4 regions of the Serratia sp. Nf2 genome follow, and region 1 is predicted to be linked to each of the others. Evidence: predicted binding sites of a transcription regulator. Region 1 holds the regulator's gene; each other region holds the start of a gene.
What was found. Region 1 encodes Fur, which represses iron uptake genes when iron is present. Its sites were predicted from a motif close to ATAATAATGAGAACNACTATCAA; they were not measured.
Positions count from the first base shown of each region.

Region 2: a site for Fur is predicted at 1,535-1,557, ahead of fes (enterochelin esterase). Genes of this name have one in related genera too.
Region 3: a site for Fur is predicted at 1,588-1,610, ahead of feoA (ferrous iron transporter A). Genes of this name have one in related genera too.
Region 4: a site for Fur is predicted at 1,722-1,744, ahead of entS (enterobactin transporter EntS). Genes of this name have one in related genera too.

Region 1 is NZ_PYTW01000005.1:319,839-322,968, reverse strand. Features, by position in the region: gene ybfE (LexA regulated protein) at 1-278, shown strand, start outside; gene fldA (flavodoxin FldA) at 543-1,082, shown strand; gene fur (ferric iron uptake transcriptional regulator) at 1,412-1,858, shown strand; gene C9411_RS13890 (beta-N-acetylhexosaminidase) at 2,104-3,130, opposite strand, start outside.
Region 2 is NZ_PYTW01000001.1:129,469-132,598, forward strand. Features, by position in the region: gene C9411_RS00600 (MbtH family protein) at 1-147, opposite strand, end outside; gene fes (enterochelin esterase) at 178-1,485, opposite strand; gene C9411_RS00610 (TonB-dependent siderophore receptor) at 1,686-3,130, shown strand, end outside.
Region 3 is NZ_PYTW01000012.1:71,691-74,820, forward strand. Features, by position in the region: gene C9411_RS22685 (Tex family protein) at 1-1,122, shown strand, start outside; gene feoA (ferrous iron transporter A) at 1,729-1,953, shown strand; gene feoB (Fe(2+) transporter permease subunit FeoB) at 2,016-3,130, shown strand, end outside.
Region 4 is NZ_PYTW01000002.1:26,705-29,834, reverse strand. Features, by position in the region: gene C9411_RS05140 (isochorismate synthase) at 1-164, opposite strand, end outside; gene entS (enterobactin transporter EntS) at 377-1,645, opposite strand; gene C9411_RS05130 (enterobactin synthase subunit F) at 1,821-3,130, opposite strand, start outside.

The sequences.
Region 1 (3,130 bases):
AACAAACGGATCGCACGACGCTGGATCTGTTCGCAGATGAACGCCGTCCGGGGCGCCCGAAAACCAACCCGCTTTCCCGCGATGAACAGCTTAGAATCAATAAGCGCAATCAGTTACGGCGCGATAAAGTGCGTGGATTGCGGCGCGTAGAGCTGAAAATCAACGCGGATGCGGTGGACGCCCTGAACAAACTGGCGGAACAGCGCAACATCAGCCGCAGCGAACTCATCGAGCAGATGCTGTTGGCACAACTGGCGGAAGAACAGCCGGAACATTGATCTCTTCGGCCGCACGCGCGGCGCGGCGTTAAGGACAACGCCGGATCGACCACGCTTTTCTTCATTCTCCGGCATCGCATAAATGCGATAAAACCCCGGCGCCACTTTCTGGCATGATACGCATTTACCGGTAAGAGACTGCGCCTGTCGGCGCCCGCCCCGGAGGCGAAAGGCTCTTGCCATGGCATCATTTTAATCGGCGTCAGCGGCGTCAGTGCCGGCGTCGAGTAATGCAATTACTTGAATTTAAAGGTTATACGCGATATGGCTACTGTAGGCATTTTCTTTGGCAGCGACACTGGCAATACCGAAAACATTGCCAAAATGATCCAGAAAATTCTCCAGAAACAGTTTGGCGACGACGTCTCTGAAGTGCATGACATCGCTAAAAGCAGCAAAGAAGACCTGGAAGGGTTCGATATCCTGCTGCTGGGTATCCCGACCTGGTACTACGGTGAAGCGCAGTGTGACTGGGATGATTTCTTCCCGACGCTGGAAGAAGTCGACTTCAACGGCAAACTGGTGGCGCTGTTCGGCTGCGGCGATCAGGAAGACTACGCGGAATACTTCTGTGACGCGATGGGCACCATCCGCGACATTATCGAACCGCGCGGCGCGGCCATCGTGGGCCACTGGCCGACCAAAGGCTATCACTTCGAGGCCTCCAAGGGCCTGGCGGACGACGACCACTTCATCGGTCTGGCGATCGACGAAGACCGTCAGCCGGAGCTGACCAACGAGCGCGTCGACGCCTGGGTCAAACAGATCGTCGAAGAGCTGAGCCTGGCCGATATCGTCGGCTAAGCCCCGGCACTGGCGAAAGGTTGAACAAAGGCCCTGTAAAGTGCATAGTGTGCCCACAGGGCCGTCATCGGCAGCAGGGATTGCTGCGATAGAAGCTACAGATTTGTAACTTCCCACCCCGTCACGGTAGACTGAGATATCGGTTTATCCCATCCATCAAGGCGTTGCATGCAAAACATGCAATAGTGCAATTATATCTTTGTTAACAACCGGCGGTTTCCATTTAGTACAACCGGTTCTATAATGAGACGCATTAACTCTTTGTGCCGACCGATGCCACAGGCGAGTACGCCTCAACTTGATTAGCATAGTAACAGGACTGAATTCGCATGACCGACAACAACATCGCATTGAAGAAGGCCGGCTTAAAAGTCACGCTTCCGCGACTCAAAATCCTGGAAGTACTGCAAAATCCGGAATGCCATCACGTCAGTGCGGAAGATTTGTACAAAAAACTGATTGATATGGGCGAAGAGATCGGGCTGGCAACGGTTTATCGCGTACTGAACCAGTTTGACGATGCGGGCATTGTGACACGTCACAATTTCGAAGGCGGCAAGTCCGTGTTCGAGCTGACCCAACAACATCACCACGATCACCTGATTTGCCTGGACTGCGGCAAAGTGATCGAATTCAGCGACGAATCCATCGAAGTGCGCCAGCGTGATATCGCCAAGCAGCACGGCATCAAGCTCACTAACCACAGCCTGTACCTGTACGGCCACTGTGAAACCGGTGACTGCCGCGAAGACGAAACGCTGCACGACAAGAAATAAGCCTGACCGGCTATGAAAAACCGCCTCACACCGAGGCGGTTTTTTTATGCCCTCCGTGCAACGGGCAAAAAAATCCCCGGACAAGCCGGGGGAAAATCATGTCATGAAATATCACAATTGCAGCGGCACAGCGACTCCACGTACTCCTCTCACTACAACGTCCGCCCTACGCCGACACGCGCGGGCGAACGCATTCCCCCTTCGTTATACGGCCGCCGCCAGGACAGCAGGCCGTTGCACCGGGCTTAGACCTTTTCGGCGCGGCTGTAGCGTTTGCCGTCCGGGCTGACCGACCGCACCTGAACGTCACCCGAGACCGCCGGCTTGGCCTTGGCGTCATAGCGCTGCCACTGCTTGCCGCCGTCGGTGGAGTACTCGATGCCCAATCCCGGCAGCGCGATATTCGCCTCCAGCTTGCCGCCCGCTACGCGTGCGCCCGGCACCGGCAGACGGTAAGCGACGCCGCCCTTATCCAGCTTGGCCAGTTCACGCTGACCCAGGATATTGGCGAAGCGCAGCCAGTCTTTCTCCAGCATCTTGGTATCGACAAAGTGGGTTTCCCCGCCTTTGTATTCGCGGCCTGCGCGGTAGTCCTGTTCCCAACCGGCGCGGTGCCAGGCGCGTTCTGCCACCGACAGCGCGCGTGGGAAGATCATGTATTCCATCTGCGGATCGGTGCGCTGGGTTTCGCTCCACAGCTGAGCGGACAGCCCGTAGGCGCCCGGCCACGGCTTGTCGCTCTTGGCGCTGAAGTGGTTGCCGTCGCGGTCGACCGAAGTTTCCGCGTTCTGCGGCATGTTGTCCGGCGCGAAGCTGAACACCTTGCGCTCGTCGCTGAAGCGGGTGCCCCAGTAGTAACCGCGCTCGTCCGGGTTCACCTCGTAAGGGAAGTCCATATAGACGTAGTCCGGGTTGGAAACCACCACTTCATACCCTTTGTTGGCCCAGTCGTTGACGCTATCGAAACCGCCCCAGTACAGGGTATCCCAGAAGTTGACGCCCACGCGCGAGGTGGCGAACGCCTTCGCGTTCTCGGCGTCTTTCAGGCCATCCTGCCAGGCCTGCATTCTGTCGATGCCATGCGCCTTCACCAGCTTGCTGACCTCTTGGCCGAAGTAGCTCGGCAGATGCTCCATGTCGGCCACCTTGCCTTCTTTGATCATCGTCTGGCACACCTGCGACTTGGCCCACGGCTTGTCTTCGTTGCTCTGATCGATGATGCCTTTGCCCGGCTCCGGTTTCGCCTTGTCGGTGTAGCCGGCGCCCAGGCGA
Region 2 (3,130 bases), on a different contig from region 1:
GCCGCGCGACGCCGGCCCCATCAGCACGCGCCACCCCTGCGGCGTGTCGGCAAACTGCGGCCACAGCGAATACTGCTGCTGCGCGTTGACCAAAACGGTGAAACGGAGGCTTTCGTCATCGAACGGGTTTTGTTGTTCCTGAGTCATTTTCATTACCTGTCTGTCAAAATGTGTGGGTTATTTCATCGCGGAAAGCAGCTGGCGCACGCCGTCCACCAGGCCGCCGCGCCAGCAGAGCGCATCGTGCCCGCCGGAAAACACGCGGTATTCGGCGCGGTGCCCCGCCGCCGTCAGCGCCTGATGCATCTGGCGATTGACGAATTCGATGTCCGCCTCCCGATCGCCGGCTTGCTGAATCACGGTGAGCGTGGGCGCCGCCGCGTCGCGTTGCCGAACCTGGCGTATCAGCCAGCCTTCCTCCAGTTCGTGGCGTTTTTCGAACTGGGTAACGAATTGCACCGTGGGCCACCAGAAGGAACCGGACTGGCTCAGCACGTGGCCGAAACGTTCCGGCCAGTGCACACCGGCATATAACGCTGCCAGCCCGCCGTAGCTTTGGCCGGCGACGACGGTGCGCGCCCCTTCCTCGCTGAACGCTTCGCGCTTCTGCGCCTGCGGCAGCAGCTCTTCGATGATTGCCTGCCAGAAGGCGGCGTTGCAGGGCAGCTCGTTTTCCCGGTGTTCACCGTCGATCGCATCGATCAGCAGCCAGCACGCGGGCGGCAGGTGCCCTCTTGCCGTTTCGTGCTCGATCACCGGCAACAGCGCGTGCCTTTCGATCCAGTTTTGGCCATCGAGCAGTAGCACCAGCGGGCGATTCGCTTCCACCGCCGCGTCGCCGCTGGCATACAGCCAAACGCGCCGCTGGTTATCCAGACGTTCGCTGCGCCACTGAAAAAGCTGTAGCCGCGCCTCGTCCCATGGCCGATCGGCGGCCTGCCAGGCGCTTTGATCGTCGGCATCCGGCCCTTGCGCCAGGGAAACCGGCCGCGGGCGATGAGACGGCCCCAGCGAGAGGCGATTCAGCGGATCGGCGATCGCCAACGGGAACAGCGATACCCACCAGGCGCGCTGCTGGCGGTCGCGCAACGTTTCGTCGTCGCTGAATACGGGGGGAAGATCCCGATCGGTAATAGGGATCAGGCTATAGCTGCCGCGCCAACGGCGATCGATAACGGCGGCGCCGTACCAAACGTCGGTGCCGGGGAGCCTGGTCAGGCTGCTGGGGGACGTGCTGTGGTGATCGGTAATGCCGTTGATATCGGCGTAAACGCGGCGTATTGGCGAGTGCCGTTCATCGCCGGCGGGATCGCGCCACAGCCAGGTCATTTTGACGTGGCGGTCATCGTGCGGCTCGACGATGGGCGTGCCGTGTGAGGCCACCTTCTGCCACCACGCAGGCTGTCCTGCCGCCTCTTCACGCAGCCATTGCGCCGCCAATCCCTCATGACCGCTTTCTGGCCTCTTTTCCGGCAAAAACTCCATAGCGCCCCTTACATAACACGAGTGATTTTTACAAAACCTGACAATCGTATTGATACTCATTATCATTTTCAATACTATTTGTCGGATTTTTACCGTCGTGCACACACGGCGTTTCCGCGTCGACGGGAGAAGACCGCTTGTCGGCATTTCGGGGTTTATCAGGGTGGCATGACACACAACGCAGGTATGCAGGAGAGATAATGAAGATTAAAAACAAAGGGATAGCAAACGGAAATGCGGAGGCGACGGCCGCCAAGCGTCTGTTGCTGGGATCGGCGCTGGCCTTACTGCCCTTGGCGCAACACGCGTCCGCCGCGGCGGACGAGACGATTTTGGTGACCGCCGACGCGCAAAACAGCGTGACCGCGCCGGTCAAAGGGATCGTCGCCAAAGAAAGCGCCGCCGGCACCAAGACCGCCGCCCCTCTGCGCAAAACGCCGCAGTCCATCTCGGTGGTCACGCGCGAGCAGATGAACGATCAGGAGCCGGCGTCGGTCGCCGACGCGCTGAACTACACCAGTGGGGTGATCACCACCTACCGTGGCAACTCCAACCGCAATGACGAAGTGATCAGCCGCGGCTTCCGCTATGCGCCCAAGCTGCTCGACGGCCTGCACTTTGGCCTCTCGAGCCAAAACGGCGGCGCCGGGCAGATCGATCCCTGGCTGCTGGAGCGCGTGGAGATGGTGCATGGCCCGGCCGGCGTGCTGTACGGCCAGGTCAGCCCCGGCGGCGTGGTGGTGATGACCAGTAAACGCCCTACCGCCCAGAGCATTCACGAAGTCAAATTCAGCACCGGCAACCGCCATCTGGCGGAAACGGCGTTCGATTTCGGCGGCAAACTCAACGACGACAACACCCTGTTCTATCGCCTGAACGGTATCGCCAGAACCGAGCATGAGTTTGTCAAAGACAGCAAGCAGCAACGGGTGGCCATCGCGCCGGCCTTCACCTGGCTGCCGAATGAAGACACCAGCTTTACGCTGCTGACCAGTTACCAGAACGATCCGAAAGCCGGATCGCGCAACTTCCTGCCGCGTGCCGGCACGCTGTTCCCGACCAGCGCGGGCTATGTGCCCTATGACTTCAACGTCAGCGAACCCAGCTTCAACAAGTCGCGGCGCGAGCAGGCGTCGATCGGCTACAGCCTCGAGCATAACTTCAGCGATGCGCTGTCGTTTACCCAGAACCTGCGCTTCACCCACCGTGATGAAGACTATAAATATCTGGTTTATAACGTAAACTCGAAGGTTAACGACCACACCGTCACCCGCATGGCGCAGCATGAAACGCAGATGACCAACGAGTTTGGCGTGGATAACCAGCTGAAGGGCCTGTTCGACACCGGCGAGGTGAAGCACACGGTGCTGGGCGGGCTGGATTACCGCTACAGCCATATCGATTCGAAGATGTATCGCGATCGCGGCAACGATTACCCGATCGACTGGGCCAACCCGGTTCGCCCCAGCATCGATGGCAGCACGCTGGCGCTGGCTTCCAGCGATTTGAAGACGCTGAATCAGATCGGGGTGTATCTGCAGGACCAGTTGGAGTGGAATAACTGGAACCTGCTGCTGTCCGGTCGTCAGGACTGGTCGCAGGTCAACACCCGCGATCGCACCAGCGGCGGTAAAGAGCAGACCTA
Region 3 (3,130 bases), on a different contig from region 1:
GGCGAGGTCCGGGCGCAGAAAGTGATCGTCAGCGAAGCGGGCGCCTCGGTGTATTCCGCGTCCGAACTGGCGGCGCTTGAGTTCCCGGATCTCGACGTGTCGCTGCGCGGCGCGGTATCCATTGCCCGTCGCCTGCAGGATCCGCTGGCGGAGCTGGTGAAGATCGATCCGAAATCCATCGGCGTCGGCCAGTATCAGCACGACGTCAGCCAGAGCCAGTTGGCGAAGAAGCTGGATTCGGTGGTGGAAGACTGCGTGAACGCCGTCGGCGTCGATCTGAACACCGCGTCGGTGCCGCTGCTGACCCGCGTGGCCGGCCTGACGCGCATGATGGCGCAGAACATCGTCAACTGGCGCGACGAGAACGGCCGCTTCAGCAACCGTGAACAGCTGCTGAAGGTCAGCCGCCTGGGGCCGAAAGCCTTCGAACAGTGCGCCGGCTTCCTGCGTATCAACCACGGCGACAACCCGCTGGATGCCTCCACCGTTCACCCGGAAGCCTACCCGGTGGTGCAGCGCATTCTGGCCGCCACCGAGCAGGCACTGCAGGATCTGATGGGCAACGCTTCGGCGGTGCGCAGCCTGAAAGCGGTCGATTTCACCGACGACAAGTTCGGCGTGCCGACGGTCACCGATATCCTGAAAGAGCTGGAGAAGCCGGGCCGCGATCCGCGTCCGGAGTTCAAAACCGCAACCTTTGCCGAAGGGGTGGAAACCCTCAACGATCTGCAGGTGGGCATGATCCTGGAAGGGTCGGTCACCAACGTCACCAACTTCGGTGCCTTCGTGGATATCGGCGTGCATCAGGACGGCCTGGTGCACATCTCCTCGCTGGCGGACAAGTTCGTCGAAGATCCGCACACCGTGGTGAAGGCCGGTGACATCGTCAAAGTGAAGGTGATGGAAGTCGATCTGCAGCGTAAACGCATCGCGTTGAGCATGCGCCTGGATGAGCAGCCGGGCGAAGGTTCACCGCGCCGCGGCGGCAACGCGCCTGCGCAGACGCGCGACAACGCCAACCGTTCGGCGGGCGGCAACAAGGCCAAACCGCGCAACGCGGCGCCGGCCGGCAACAGCGCCATGGGCGACGCGCTGGCGGCGGCATTCGGCAAGAAACGCTAAGTCGGAACCGACAGGGCGGAGCCTGCTCCGCCCTTTCCGATGAATAAAACTTGCGGCATTTCTTGACCCGCCTCAATAAACCGCCATCTTTTTATTTCCCGTTCCTGCGTGACCGCCCTCGCATTATTCAGACAACAAAAATGCCTTCTGCAGCCATTTATTAACAACTTTGTTAACACGCATTTTTCATCTTGTGAATTGTGAGAGAAACACAAATGGTTACCGCTCGCATTACGGTGGAATAATGTTATCGAATTGCCTTTAGGCGGAAATAAATAAAGGGAAAACATCATCGATATTTGCAAATGAGAGAACTCGGCTACAAATACGTAACTGATTTAACTCGCCATTCTCATTTGTTCCCGCTCGCAAGCGGTGGTAAAACGTCGTTAATCAAGACAACGCCATCAAAAACTGTCGTCGCCATAATAATTGGTTACAATGCCCTTACTTTTTGTATTGAACGCGATAATGATAATTACTATTATTTGCGCTCATTTTATTGCATGACCTTATGGATGAATACCGCCGACGGCGTGGCATTTTCGCCGGCAACGTCCAATTATCATCAGCCCGATGTTCATCGGCACCCGGAAGGTTAATCACATGCAGCTTCAACCTAAACGCACCTATAAGATTGTCGGCTTTTCCGGTGAAATTGCGCCGGCCTACCGCCAGAAACTGTTATCGCTCGGCATGCTGCCCGGCTCTTCATTCGACGTGGTGCGCGTCGCGCCGCTGGGCGATCCGATAGAAATTAAAACTCGCCGCGTCAGCCTGGTGCTGCGCAGGAAGGATCTGGCACTGCTGCAGCTCGACGGCCAGCCCTGACCTCCGTTTGCCGACGCGCTCTTGCGCCGGCGCTGTTCTCCTTGAAGACGACACGCTGAACTATGAAAAAACTCACCATCGGCTTAATCGGTAATCCGAACTCCGGCAAAACCACGCTGTTCAACCAGCTGACCGGCGCACGCCAACGGGTCGGCAACTGGGCGGGCGTGACGGTCGAACGCAAAGAAGGCCATTTCACCACCCCGCAGTCCGATGTGCGGCTGGTCGATTTGCCCGGCACCTACTCCCTGACCACCATTTCAGAGCAAACCTCGCTCGATGAGCAGATCGCCTGCCACTACATTTTGAGCGGCGACGCCGATCTGCTGATCAACGTGGTCGACGCCTCCAACCTGGAGCGCAACCTCTATCTGACGCTGCAATTGCTGGAGCTGGGCATCCCCTGCATCGTGGCGCTGAACATGCTCGACATCGCCACAAGCCAGCATATCGATATCGACGTCGCCGCGCTGTCGGCGCGCCTCGGCTGCCCGGTAGTGCCGATGATCTCCACCCGCGCCGACGGCATCGGCGTGCTGAAACAGATGATCGACAATCATCACATCAACGAACAGCAGGCGCTGGTGAACTATCCGCCGCTGTTGCTGAAAGAGGTCGCCACGCTGAGCGACGCCATGCCGCAAACGCTGCCGGCGGTGCAGCGCCGCTGGTTGGCATTGCAAATGCTGGAAGGCGACATCTACAGCCACCGGCTGGCCGGTCCCGCCGTCGCGCTGTTGCCTGCGGCCATTCAGGCATTGCAACAGCAGGAGCAAGAAGACCCGGCGCTGGTGATCGCCGACGCACGCTACCAGTCTATCGCCGCCCTGTGCGACGCGGTCAGCAACTCGCAGCAGGCAATGCCCAACCGCCTGACCGAGCTGCTGGATAAAGTGATCCTCAACCGCTGGCTGGGCGTGCCGATCTTCCTGCTGGTGATGTACCTGATGTTCCTGCTGGCGATCAACATCGGCGGCGCGCTGCAGCCGATCTTCGATATCGGCTCGGCGGCGATCTTTATTCAGGGCATTCAGTGGCTCGGCTACACCCTGCACTTCCCCGACTGGCTGACCGTTTTCCTGGCGCAGGGCGTCGGCGGCGGCATCAACACCGTGCTGCCGCTGGTGCCGCAGATCGGCATGATGTACCTGTTCCTGTCCTTCCTGGAGGATTCCGG
Region 4 (3,130 bases), on a different contig from region 1:
TCCGCGGCCGGCAGGCGAATGCGGCTGAAACAACCGGTGGTGGTCAAGCTGCGGAAAGGGGAGGTAAAGAAGAAGCCCGACGCCGGAGAAAAATCAGCGGCGAACCGGTGTTCTTCGCGCTCCTGCATTTCCTTTCGATTGATGTCGTTCACGGCAGTATCCATCGCTTCGCCCTCAAGGATTTGAAGTGATAACCAATATAATAATGATTATCATTTGAGTTAATTCCGCGCTAAATTACTCGCCGATATTTGCTATGTCAATAAACGTAAGCACTTCTTTCATTTCGAAATCATGACATAAACGCTGTGGGTTTTACGCATGCCGATGATAAGCATTGCTATTTGATCCCACAGCGTCGCATTAGCGCATGACGTTACTTTTCGCTGGCTGGTTGCGCCTCGTTCTGCGGTTCCGGTTTGTGCAGCGTCACCTGGCGCAAACCGGTCATGGCGAACAGCAACAGGATGCCGAGCAGCGCCGCGCCGAAGCCGAAACCGCTGGCGCTCATCGCCGGCAGCATGAAGGCGCCCATCGCCCCCAGCAGCAACGCGCCCAGCGCATCGCCCACCACGTTCTGCGCCGTCCACAGGCCGTTGATGCGGCCGAGGAAGTTGTCCGGCGTCAGGCTCTGGATCAGGCCGTATTGCAGCAGCGAGTTCAGTGCGCTCAGGTAGCCGAACGCCACCAGGCACAGCAACGCCAGGCTGTACCACGGCATCAGGCCGAACATGCCAATGGCGGCGAACGCCGCGATCGCTGTCAGCAGCATCACCCAGCCGGGGCGCGCCACGTGCGCCACGCGCCCGCTGGTGAACGCACCGATGGCCGCGCCGAGCGGCACGGCGGCGTACATATAGCCGAGGTGGGCAGCGTCGATGTGCCAGCTTTCCGCCATCGCCGGGTACAGCACGCGCACTGCGCTGGCCATGGTCAGCAGCGCGCCGATCAGCGCCACCATGCCGATCACCTTGTTCTGGAACAGGAAGGCGAAGCCGCCCGCCAGCGCGCGCAGCGGATGTTCACGCGGCTGCGGCGGCGGCATCAGCTGCGGCAGGCTCAGCAGCGGCAGCAGCGTCAACAGGGTGCCAAACGCCGCCAGGCCGTAGTTCCAGGCAATGCCCATATGGGCGATCACCAGACCGCCAATCGCCGGGGAAAGAATCGAGCCGAAGCGCACCGTCAGCATGCTGATGGCGCCCGCCTGCACGATGTTTTCGCGGCCCACCAGCGCCGGCGTGGCCGCCAGCAGCGCCGTCACCCCCACCGCGCCGAAGAAGCCGTCCCACACCGCCAGCAGATAAATGGCCGCCAGCGAAGGCGACGGCAACAGGGCGTTGAGGCACAGGCCGACGAAGCCGACGCCGCAGGTAGAACGCGCGAACAGGATCAGCCGGCGCCGCTCATAGCGATCGGCCAATACGCCCCCCATCAGCAGCCCGGCGAACATGCCGCCGCCGGCCAGCGTCACCGCCAGCCCCACCTGCAGGGTGGAACCGGTCAGCGCCTGGATCTGCACCGGGATGGCGATCGCCATCAGCCCCAGCGCCACAATGGAGATAAAGCGCGCGCAGAATACCGCGCGGAAAGCCCGGTTGGTTTTCAGCAGGCTAAAATCAAGCAGGATGGAGGGTTTGCTACTCATCGGTTGTTCACCACATCTTTAAACGGGGATTCTGCAGTTGCGGGGCGCTATGCTAGCACAGATGACGAAATCAATAATGATAATAAAACTCATTGATATTCAACTGTGAGCGACCGCAAGAAACGCCGCCACACGCGGGGTCATCCCCGTGCCTGGCGGCGAGATAACGGCGCGATTACAGCGTGCGCAAGATCCGGTTCAGCAGCGGCCCCAACACTTTGAACGACGCCGGCGAAACGATATCGACATGCGCGCAGTCCAGCTCGTGCACCTGCAGCGCATCGACGTACTGCGACCAGGTCTGATGCACGTCCATTCCTTCCTGCAATGTGCGTTTGGCGACGAACAGCGTCGCCTGGCCGAGGAAACGGGCGGTGCGCGTGTGCGACAGCAACCGCACCGAATCGGCGTAGTTGGCCTCGATGTTGTCGAACATCGCGGTGCGCGTCTCGCCCAGCGCCGGATCGAGCGTATCCTGCGACACCGCCAGGAACTGCTCGCGCTCGCGCTGCACTTCCTTCAACACGTTGTCGTCCAGCATCACGTCCCAGTTTTGGGTCTCCGGCGGATAGGTATCCAGCAGGCCAAGGAACGCCACCTGCTCGCCGCGCGCCTGCAGCCGGGCGGCGATGCCCTGCGCCAGCGTGCCGCCCAGCGAGTAGCCGATGAAGTGGTACGGCCCATGCGGCTGTACCTGCAACACCGTCTGCAGGTGGGCATCCACCACCTGATCCATATCTTCGCTCAGCGCCAACGGGCCGTCCGGCCGCGGTGACTGGATACCGACCAGCGACCAGTGCTGATCGAGATAGCGCGGCAATACGCTGAACTGCCAGGAGAAACCGGACGCCGGGTGCAGACAGAACAGCGTCGGCCCCTCGGTGACGCGCAGCGGCAATACGCTGTCGAAGCCGCTGCGATCGGCCTCTTCCTGCGTGCGATCTTCCGCCAGCAAGGCGGCCAGCTGCTCGACGCGCGACGCCACCATCACCTGGCCGACGGACACCGCCTTGCCCAGATCGCGGCGCAGCTCCGCCGCCAGCCGCATCGCCAGCAGCGAATGGCCGCCGAGCGCGAAGAAATCGTCGTCGGCGAACACCTGCTCGCGCTGCAGCAAACGGGCGAATACCGCCGCGATCTCGCTTTCCAGCCCGGCCTGCGGCGGCCGTCCTGCCTTGCGTTCACCGCCCTGCGGCTGCGGCAAGGCCTTGCGATCCAGCTTGCCGTTGGCGCTCAGCGGCAAATCGCTCATTTCCACCAGCGCCACCGGCACCATGTGCGGCGGCAGGCGGTCGGCCAGCGCCGCACGCAGGGCTTCCGCATCCCAGCTCGCGCCGGGCTGCATCACCAGATAACCCACCAGTTGGCGCGCATCGCCGCCGGCGTCCACCGGCGTGCCCTGCAGCACCAGCGCGTGCGTCACCGCCTGGCGCACGCCCGGCAGCGACAGCAAGGCGTGGTCGATTTCGCTCAGCTCGATACGCT